3 regions of the Mesorhizobium salmacidum genome follow, and region 3 is predicted to be linked to each of the others. Evidence: riboswitches for the same ligand, from Rfam matches in the RefSeq annotation. Region 3 holds a riboswitch; each other region holds the start of a gene.
The links. Region 3 has a riboswitch for cobalamin ahead of O7A60_RS28625 (DUF1636 family protein). Riboswitches for the same ligand answer to the same signal wherever they lie in the genome.

Region 1: it holds a riboswitch for cobalamin, as region 3 does, so the genes downstream of both, O7A60_RS12360 (DUF1636 family protein) here and O7A60_RS28625 (DUF1636 family protein) in region 3, are expected to answer to the same signal.
Region 2: it holds a riboswitch for cobalamin, as region 3 does, so the genes downstream of both, bluB (5,6-dimethylbenzimidazole synthase) here and O7A60_RS28625 (DUF1636 family protein) in region 3, are expected to answer to the same signal.

What each region holds. Positions count from the first base shown of each region.
Region 1 covers NZ_JAPYKS010000007.1:254,262-257,510, reverse strand. The annotation lists gene cobW (cobalamin biosynthesis protein CobW) at 1-930, opposite strand, end outside; gene O7A60_RS12360 (DUF1636 family protein) at 927-1,361, opposite strand; cobalamin riboswitch at 1,400-1,607, opposite strand; gene O7A60_RS12355 (winged helix-turn-helix domain-containing protein) at 1,637-2,836, opposite strand; gene O7A60_RS12350 (NADH-quinone oxidoreductase subunit A) at 3,172-3,249, shown strand, end outside.
Region 2 covers NZ_JAPYKS010000016.1:104,250-107,498, reverse strand. The annotation lists gene O7A60_RS21450 (exodeoxyribonuclease VII small subunit) at 22-273, opposite strand; gene O7A60_RS21445 (histone deacetylase family protein) at 277-1,203, opposite strand; cobalamin riboswitch at 1,390-1,565, shown strand; partial or broken gene bluB (5,6-dimethylbenzimidazole synthase) at 1,665-2,324, shown strand; gene O7A60_RS21435 (hypothetical protein) at 2,411-3,249, opposite strand, start outside.
Region 3 covers NZ_JAPYKS010000035.1:13,339-16,587, forward strand. The annotation lists gene O7A60_RS28615 (Gfo/Idh/MocA family protein) at 1-90, opposite strand, end outside; gene O7A60_RS28620 (LacI family DNA-binding transcriptional regulator) at 285-1,310, shown strand; cobalamin riboswitch at 1,373-1,580, shown strand; gene O7A60_RS28625 (DUF1636 family protein) at 1,707-2,084, shown strand; gene O7A60_RS28630 (ABC transporter ATP-binding protein) at 2,081-2,869, shown strand; gene O7A60_RS28635 (ABC transporter substrate-binding protein) at 2,916-3,249, shown strand, end outside.

The DNA of each region.
Region 1 (3,249 bases), on a different contig from region 3:
GTGATTGACGCGCGGGCCGACGGCCTGCAGCAGGAGCCGCATCGGCTTGCCACCGACCTCGACGAAGCCTTTCACTCGCAACACGTTTTCCTGTTCGGCGGCGGCGGCGACGCGTCTTGCCAGTTCGTCGGGATTGGCGATCGAGGGGATGTCGACGATGAACGTGTCGAAGTCGTCATGTTCGTGGTCGAACGCGCCGTCGTGATGGGATTTGCGGTTCTCGATGTCGTCCTCGACGGCGAGACCAAGCCCGAGCAGCACCGTGGGATCGACCTTGCCGTGAGACGTCGGCACGATCTTCACGGCGCGGGCGGAGTGTTCGCCAATGATGGCATGGGCGCGGGCTGAGCCCTCGGCGTCCATCAGGTCGCTCTTCGACAGGATGATCAGGTCGGCGCAGGCGATCTGGTCCTCGAACACCTCCTCGACCGGATCATCATGGTCGAGGCTTTCATCGCCGGCGCGCTGCGCCTGCAGGGCGTCCATGTCGTTGGCGACGCGACCTTCGGCAAGTGCGGGACCATCGACCACGGCGATGACGCCGTCGACGGTCACCCGGCTCTTCACTGTCGGCCACTGGAAGGCTTGGACCAGCGGCTTGGGCAGAGCGAGGCCCGAGGTTTCGATCAGGATATGGTCGACCTTCGGTGTCAGCGACAGGATCCGGTCGAGCGCCGGCACGAAATCGTCGGCGACGGTGCAGCAGATGCAGCCATTGGCCAGCTCGACGATGTTTTCCTCGGGGCAGGTGTTGATGCCGCAGCCCTTGAGGATCTCGCCGTCGATGCCGATGTCGCCAAACTCGTTGACAATGATCGCGATACGCTTGCCGCCGGCGTTTTCCAGGAGATGGCGGACCAGGGTCGTCTTGCCGGCGCCGAGGAAGCCGGTGACGACGGTGCAGGGAACGCGGGAAACGGATGCGGTCATATCAAGTCTTTCAGCATGTCGAGGGGAGGGATGCGGGCCACGAGGCCGCGCTTGAGGCTGTCGGGCCGACCCCGCCAGGGAATGAGGCCGTCGCTGGAGGTGGCGAAGAGTTTCGCGCCGGTGACGAGATCGGCGCCGCTGGTCGTGGTCAGATCGCCGAAGACATAGCTCCAGCAGCCGTCACGCAGGATCGCGGCGCTCAGTCGGCGTTTGCAATTGCCGAGGCATTCGACGGTGTGGATGCGGATGTTGTCGCCCGAGGCGGCTTGGCGCATATCTTCGGCCAAAAGTTCGCCGGCCCGGGGATGGGCGTCGGAGCCGGTCTCGTCGCGACAGGAGGCGCAGACAATGACAGTGATGCCGGCCAGGGAATCATCCTCGCCGGACGAAATGTCCGTTGTTTCAGCCGAAAAACTGCTGTCGCGATCCAAATCAGGCTCCTTGCCCGGAAAACCCGCCGGGCGATCGGATACTTGCATTCCAGACGGCAGGTCTCCTGGCTCGCGGGTCATCGCCTTGGGTAGCCGCCTTCCCGGGACAATCCCAGTGGCTTTCGGCCTTGGCTCTTCGCTCACAGTTGCGGGGACAGCCGCGGATTTGGGATTTTTCAATCCCGCACCGCATTCCCTCTTGGCTCCTCCCTTTGCTGAGAGGAGACCGTCTGGATCCGATTTAGGCTCTTGCGGGCAGCGGTGTCAACGCGAGCTTACGACACCGCGATGTCGGACAGCGCCGGGCCCAGGTCGCCGGCAGGCGTCACTTCGATGCGTTCGAGGCCAAGCCAGCCCTGCATCTGCTTCAATTCCTCGAAGAGCTGAGCGGCGGTTCCGGGCGGTGCGCCGGGCTCGGCGTAAGCAGCATGGACACGCAGGACACTTGCCGGCCGGTCTGCCTTGAGGTCGACGCGCGCCACGATCCTGTCGCCGAGCAGGAAAGGCAGGACGTAATAGCCGTATTGGCGCTTGTCGGCCGGGGTGTAGATCTCGATCCGGTAGTGAAAATTGAACAGCCGCTCTGAGCGCGAGCGCTCGAAAACGACCGGATCGAACGGCGCCAGCAGGGCGCGAGCCTCGATCTTGCGTGGCAAACGCGCGTCCCTATAGAGGTAAGCCGGCTTGTCCCAGCCCTCGACGCGAACCGGCAGCAACTCGCCGAGTTCGACCAGTTCCTCCAGCCGGCCTTTCATATCGGCGGGGGAGAGTCGAAAATAGTCGCGCAGGTCGCCTGATGTCGCGATGCCGTGGGCGCGGGCGGAGATGCGCAGCAATTCACGATGTGCATCCTCGGCGCCCGGTACTGGCAGGTCGAGAATCGCCCGCGGCAGCACGCGCTCTGGCAGGTCGTAGAAGCGCTCGAAGCCGCGCCGGTGCGCCGTGGTGATGCGCCCGGCCCAGAACAGCCATTCGAAGGCATGCTTGGCGTGGCTCCAGCCCCACCAGCCGCCGGAGCCTTTCTGGCCCTCCAGCGCGGAAGCGGCGACCGGTCCGCGTGCGACGACCTCGCGGTAGATCTCTTCTATATAGGCGGCGTGCTCGCGGCCCCATTTGGCCAGCCCCAGATACATTTCATCGCCTTGCTCGGCGCGCCGCATGCGCCAGCGCATCAGCGGATAGGTCTCGACCGGCAGGAACGAGGCCTCATGCGCCCAGTATTCGAAGACCGTGCGCTTGCGGGTCACGGCGGCGTTGTCGAGCAAAGCGAGGGGATAGGGGCCAAGACGCGAATAGAGCGGCATGTAATGGGCGCGAACCACCGCACTGACGGAATCGATCTGCAGCAGGCCGGTGCGGGACAAAACGCGGGCGAAATGGCGGCGGTCGGGCGTGCCGGCTGGGCGGGGATCGAGAAACCCTTGAGCGGCAAGCGCGATGCGCCGGGCGGCGGCAAGCGAGATCTTTTCCTTCATGCGGATGCGTCCCTGATGGACCTGTCTGGCGTCGTTGCGAGGCGTGATTCCAGCCCATGCTAGCAGGGTTTTGGCGGCAACTCTGTCAGGAGAGAAAAGTGGAGTAAAAGGCGAAGGAAATCAAACAGGAGCGTATGGGACCAGTTTCTCCCGGATTGCCGTCCAGCTCGGTGTTTTGAACAAGGTTTGACTTGCTTCGCTGGAAGTGCTGCGCTAACCCTCGCCGCGTTGCAGCATAGGCTCCTTAAAACGGTTCAGCGGTTAAACTGTCACGCTTCCGCATTAAGGTCCGGTGCTGTAATCAACGTGGATTGGCGCCAACGGAAAGCCGCTGCATGAACGCACTCCTCAGTTCGTACCTGCCCATCGTCCTGTTTATCGGCGTGGCGCTGGTGGTCGGTCTGGCGCTGCTG
Region 2 (3,249 bases), on a different contig from region 3:
TCGGTAAGCCTGCTCCGGACCTCAGTCCGCGTCGAGCGGCTCGGTTCCAACCGGCTTGCCGTCGCGCGACAGCCTGATCTTCTCGACCTTGTCCTCGGCGGCCTTCAGCAACCGGTCGCAATGCACCTTCAGCGCCTCGCCGCGCTCGTAGATCCGGATCGACTGGTCGAGCGGCACGTCGCCACGCTCCAGATCATCGACGATCTTCTCCAGCGCGTCGAGTGCCTGCTCGAAGCTCATCGCCTTGACGTCTTCGTTGATCTCACCAGTCATCATTCATCCTTTCATCAGTCGCCCGACATGGGCGGCGACCGAAAATGCCAATCCGTGCAGATCGTAGCCGCCCTCGAGCACGCTGACGAGCCGGTTGCCGCTATGGCGCGCGGCGCGCTGCATCAGCTGGCCGGTCGCCCAGTCGAAATCGTCCTCGGTCAGATTGATTTCCGCCAGCGGGTCGCGATGGTGGGCGTCGAAGCCGGCCGAAACGATGATCAAATCGGGCGCGAAATTGTCGAGTGCCGGCAGCACGCGCGACAGGAAAGCATCGCGAAACACCTCGCTGCCGGTCTGCGGCGCCAGCGGCGCGTTGACGATGTTGCCGGCGCCGGTCTCGTTCTTCGCGCCGGTGCCGGGATAGAGCGGCATCTGGTGCGTCGAGCAATAGAGCACCGAGGGATCGTCCCAGAAAATATCCTGCGTGCCGTTGCCGTGGTGCACGTCCCAATCGACGACGGCGACACGCTCCGCGCCATGCTTCTTCTGCGCATAGCGGGCAGCGATAGCCGCAGTGTTGAAGAAGCAGAAGCCCATGGCCGTGTTCTTTTCAGCATGATGGCCAGGCGGCCGGGCGGCGACGAAGACATTGTCGGCGCGGCCCGCAAAGACGTCGTCGACGGCGGCATTGGCGGCGCCGATCGCCGTGATCACCGCCTGCCAGCTCTTCGGGCTGGCAGTGGTGTCGGCGTCAATGCGGGCGAGGCCTTCATCGGGAATGGCAGCGCGCACGCGCGCGACGAAATCGGCGGGATGCGCGTAGAGGATGGTGGCCTCGTCGCCTTGCGGTGCCTCGACGCGGTCAAGCGCGGCAAAAGCTTCGTCGTCGAGCACGCGCTCGATGGCGCGCAAGCGGTCGGGCCGCTCGGGGTGACCTGGCGGGGTGATGTGTTCGAGGAAGATCGGGTGCGTGTAGAGACGAGTGGCCATGTCCCCCTATCTAGTGCCCCGGCGCCGTGATGGCCATGCGTTGCGGCTTGATCGCTGGGGAAAATCACGGCTGCGTCCATTCATGTCGCTGCGGGCATTGGCGTCGCCGGCGCTTCGGCGTAAGGTCGCCGCCACTGCCTGGTGCCCGCCGGTCTGTTTGTTTTAGCCGCATTCTGCGACGCCAAGTGATTCCACTTGGCTACAAGTGCTCTGGCGGGAGAATCGGGAACACGGTTTGATACCGTGGCGTGCCCAACGCTGTGAGGGGGACCGCGCCGGTAAGTGCCACTGTCAATGACGGGAAGGCACCGGACGCGGGTTGATCCCGAGCCAGAAGACCGGCCTGGCAGGCATCGTCATCCGCATGGTCAGGCGGATGATATCAGAGCGACGCGCGTCCTCCTGGACGCACAAAGTACGCTCTGAGAATTTGAACTGCTGCAATCGCAAGGGGACAAGCGATGCCGGAAGCTATGACCGCTCCAATGGGCGATGGATTTGATCAGATAGCGCGTGACGCGGTTTACCGCGCCATGTTCACGCGGCGCGACGTCCGCAGCCATTTTACATCGGAAACGATCGACGACGAGGTGCTGGCGCGGCTTTTGCTCGCCGCCCATCACGCGCCGTCAGTCGGCTTCATGCAGCCTTGGAATTTCATCGTCATCCGCGATGCCGCGCGACGGGCGGAGGTGCGCGATCTGTTCTTGGCGGCGCGCGAACAGGAACTGCCGGCAATCGAGGCGGACCGGCGGGCGCTTTACCGCAAGCTCAAGCTCGAAGGCATCTGCGAAAGCGCATTGAACATCTGCATCACCTGCGACCGCGAGCGCTCGAAAGCCTCGCCGCTGGGACGCTGGCACAATCCGGAAATGGATCTTTACAGCACGGTCTGCGCGGTGCAGAATTTTTGGCTGGCGGCACGCGCCGAGGGAGTCGGCGTCGGCTGGGTCAGCATCATCGAGGCGCAAGCGCTGAAGAGCCTGCTGTCCATCCCCGATCACGTGACGCCGATCGCCTATCTCTGCGTCGGCCGTGTCTCGGAGTTCGCGCCAAAACCGGATCTCGAAACGCATGGCTGGGGCCGACGGCTGCCGTTGCCCGACCTGATCATGAGCGAGACTTTTTGTGGGCAAGGCGAAGCGCCGCTCAAATCGACAGTGGCCCGCTTCAGCACTGTCGCCGGTGGGCCCGCCAGCCCAACCGATCAGCGTGTCGCGCCGGCCGTGCCCCAGCGCGAACCGTCGAAGGTGGAGAGCGCCTTGCGCTTGAGTTCCCGGAACTTCGACGAGGCATCGGCCAGCCTGGCGTCCCAGGCGGCATCGGGCACCTGACCCTCGATGGTCTTGAAATAGACCTGCATCAGGCAGGCGATGGCGAACGGCTCGATGAACGCCGCCTTAAAGGCCCAGGCAAAGACGATGGCCAGAACGAAGGCCCAACCGGCGAGCTGTCCTGGCATGACGTAAAGAATGGCGGCTGCCGGGGCCAGCATCAGCAGGAAGATGACGAAGGAGACCCCCCACATGATCACGGCCAGCCAGACGGCGTTCTTGACCATGATCTTGCCGTTCTGGGCGTAGAGCACGACGCCTTGCCGCGCGGTCTCGAAGGGTGAGGACGAATTGATGCGGATGTTGTAGCCGAGAATGATCTCGTCGACATAGGTCAGCGACAGGCGGATCACCGTGTTGAGGAACGAGACCAGGCCGCTCAGGCCCGGAATGGGCAGGAAAGCCGCAATGCCGCTCAGCAGGCCGGTGATGGCGCGGATGGCGCCCTTGACCAGCTGGTCGACGACGAAAAGGATGTTCGCTTCGGCAAAGCGCTCGGTCACAACCTCTTTCGCGTAGGCGATCTGGTTCTGGCCGTCGGGTACGTCATGGCCGTCGATCAGATGCACCATGACGGCGATATGGCCTGCCTTGACGACGTAGAGGATGTATTCGCGGATCCAGTAGACAGCGATCGAGACGAGGCCGAAACCAACTACGCCGCCCCACATGGCAAAGGACAACGGCCCGTCGGGATCGGTGGAGATATGGC
Region 3 (3,249 bases):
GCCGACAATGGCGAGCCCGTCGATTTGCCGCGCGGCATCGAGCCAGGCCTTGCTCATCGCTCCGCAGCCGACCAGAACGGCGTCGATCATCCAGCGCTCCTCCTCTCGGCCCCTCCAGGCCGATCGTCCCGGCGTTCACGACGTGACCGTAAACGTTTTTCCGTAAACGTTTACGAGAACACACCCGAAGGCGTAGAATGTCAATCGGCCGCCCATGAAAATCGTCGTTGCGCCTTGGCCCGGGCGGCCACCGGTGCTAGCCAAGCAAGGGGGAGAACAGTCACTTGGCGTCCAGCATTCACGACCTTGCCCGTCACCTGAACATTTCGATCGGCACGGTGTCGCGCGCCCTCAATGGCCGCGCCGACGTCAATGCCGACACACGCCAGCGCGTTCTCGAGGCGGCCAGGGCTCTCAACTATTCGCCAAACCAGTCCGGCCGCAGTCTCAGGCAAGGCGCTACCCACTCGATTGCCTTCATGCTGCAGCCGCATCCGGGCGACCAGGAATACGGCGAGCCTTTCTTCATTCCGTTCCTGACTGGATTGCAGGGCCGGCTCGCCGAAAGCGGGCTGGATCTCATCGTGGTGATGGGCGCGCCGGGCGACTATCAGCAGGAGCGCCTGCGGCGTGTCGTCGAGACGCGCCGTGCCGACGCGGTGGTGCTGGCCTGGACGCGGCGCGAGGACGAGCGCATCGACTATCTGACCCAGGCCGGCTTCCCCTTCGCCACGCTCGGCCGCAGCCGCTCCGGCGACAAGGCCTACCCCTCGCTCGATCTTGATTTCGAAAAAGCAGGCGCCGACGCGGTCGATCGGCTGGTGGCGCGTGGCCATCGCCGGATCGCCGCCATTCGCCCATCGCTCGATCTGAATTTCGGCTATCTGTTCCTCGACGGCTACCGCAAGGCCTTGCGCCGGCATGGCATCGCCGTCGATCCCGGCCTGATTGCCGACGGCTTCATCAACGAGGCCGGTGGCTACGAAGTGACACCGCAGGTGATGCGGCGCAAGGACCCGCCGACCGCCATCATCTTCAACAATGACGCAATGGCGCTTGGCGGCTGCAAGGCGCTGGCCGAGATGGGCATCAAGCCGGGTCACGACATGGCGGTGACCGTCATCGTCGATACGCCGCTCTGCCGCTATTTCTCGCCAGCGTTGACTGCTTTCCGCCCGGCGCTGCAGCCCATGGGACGGCGGCTCGCCGAAATGCTGCTGGCGTCGCTGCCGGCTTTTGCGGGGGCCGCCGGGCCAGAGACCATCAGGGAGGTCTGGCCGCTGGAACTGATCGCCCGCGACAGCGATTGACCATTGGTTGGTTCTGTTATAACAAAACAAACGACTACCTTGCCTCGCCGCCGCGCGCGGCCTAGGCTGCGACTCGTGATGGTCCCCGAGCCGAAAGGCGAGGGGTGAAAAGGGAACGCGGTGAGATCCGATTTTGGGTCGAGGCCGCGGCTGCCCCCGCAACTGTAAGCGGCGAGCAAGATCCGGAACGCCACTGGCCGGCAAGGCTGGGAAGGCAGGATTGCGCAGAGACCCGTGAGCCAGGAGACCTGCCATCACTGAGTTGACCGGACGGGGTGTGCCGAGAGGAAACGTGGACATCGGTCTTGTCGGCCGGTCGACCAACATCCTTCCGTCGCCAGTTTTGAAAGTGACGGGAAGTTGGACGGCGCAATCGATCGTATTCACCCTGGGCCCATGCACCAGATCATCGTGTGCACCCTTTGCCGCGACGTGCCGACCGGCGTCAGGTCGGGCGAAGGTTTGTGCACCGAGTTGCGCTCCCGCCTCTCGGCCCAGCCTGACGTGGCGCTTGGTTTCACGGTCGAGAGCGTGGCTTGCATGGCGGGTTGCGCGCGTCCCCTGGCGGTGGCTTTCCAGGCGCCTGGCAAGGCCGCCTATCTCTTCCGGTCGGTCGATGCGCAGGCCGACGCTGCCGATCTCGTGCGGTTTGCCAGGCTTTACGCCTCGCTTCCCGACGGCTGGTGCAATTCCGGACAACGGCCGCCGCGCCTGGCCGGCAAGACGCTGGCTCGCATCCCGAGACCCGGCAAGCTGGTGGATGGCAATCGGTGACAGCGCCGCTTCTCGATGCGCGCGACTTGGGCGCGATGGCGAATGGCCGGCATCTGGTCCATGCGGTCAGCCTGTCGGTGACGTCAGGCGACCGCCTCGCCATCATTGGCCCCAACGGCGCCGGCAAGACCACGCTGCTGCGCATGTTGTCCGGCATGCTCAGGCCAAGCTCGGGGGAGGTGAAGCTTGGCGGGCGACGCCTGGACAGGATTTCACCCGCCGAGCGGGCCCTGCATATAGCCGTCGTGGGCCAGACAGACCAGCCGGACCCACGGCTGGCGGTGATCGATTATGTCGAGCTTGGCCGCGTCCCGCATGCCGGCCTGAGGCGCCGCGACGAGGAACGCGACATTGTCGTGGATGCGCTGCGGCGGACCGGCCTGTTGCCGCTGCTCGGCCGGACTATCGGCTCGCTGTCTGGTGGCGAACGCCAACGCGCCCAGCTTGCACGCGCCATCGCGCAGAAGCCCAAAATCCTGTTCCTCGACGAGCCGACCAACCACCTCGATCCGCGCGCCCGCGCGGAACTGCTCGAACTGGTGGCCGGCTTCGGCATGACCGTGATCGCGGTGCTGCACGATCTGACGCTGGTGGCACCCTTCGCCACCAAAGTGGCGGTGATGAACGAGGCCCGGCTGCATGCGCTGGCGCCGCCGCACGAGGCGCTGACGCAACAGCTTATCCGCGAGATTTTCGGCATCGACGTGTTTCGCCTGCGCCATCCCACCGAGGACCGCGAACTGACGGTGTTCGAGCTTCCGAACCGCGCCGCACCGCCGTCCTGATCAAATCCATCCTTATCCGACACGGTTCAACCAAGGAGCAAAGTCCGTGAAACGCCTCGCCCTGTCCCTCGTCTTCTCGCTGCTGGCCTCGACGGCCTTTGCCTTCCCCGTGACCGTCGACAGCTGCGGCAAGCCGCTGACCTTCGACGCGCCGCCAAAGCGCGCCGTCATCCATGATCTCAACATGGCCGAGATGGTCTTCGCGCTGAAGCTGCAGCCGTCCATTGTCGGCCTGACCGGTATCACCGGATGGTATAAAGTCGGCCCCGACTTCAAGGCAGAGCAGGGTTCCATTCCCGAACTGGCACCGAAATATCCGACGCTGGAGAATCTCCTCGCCGTCGAGCCCGAGTTCTTCTTCGCCGGCTGGTACTACGGCA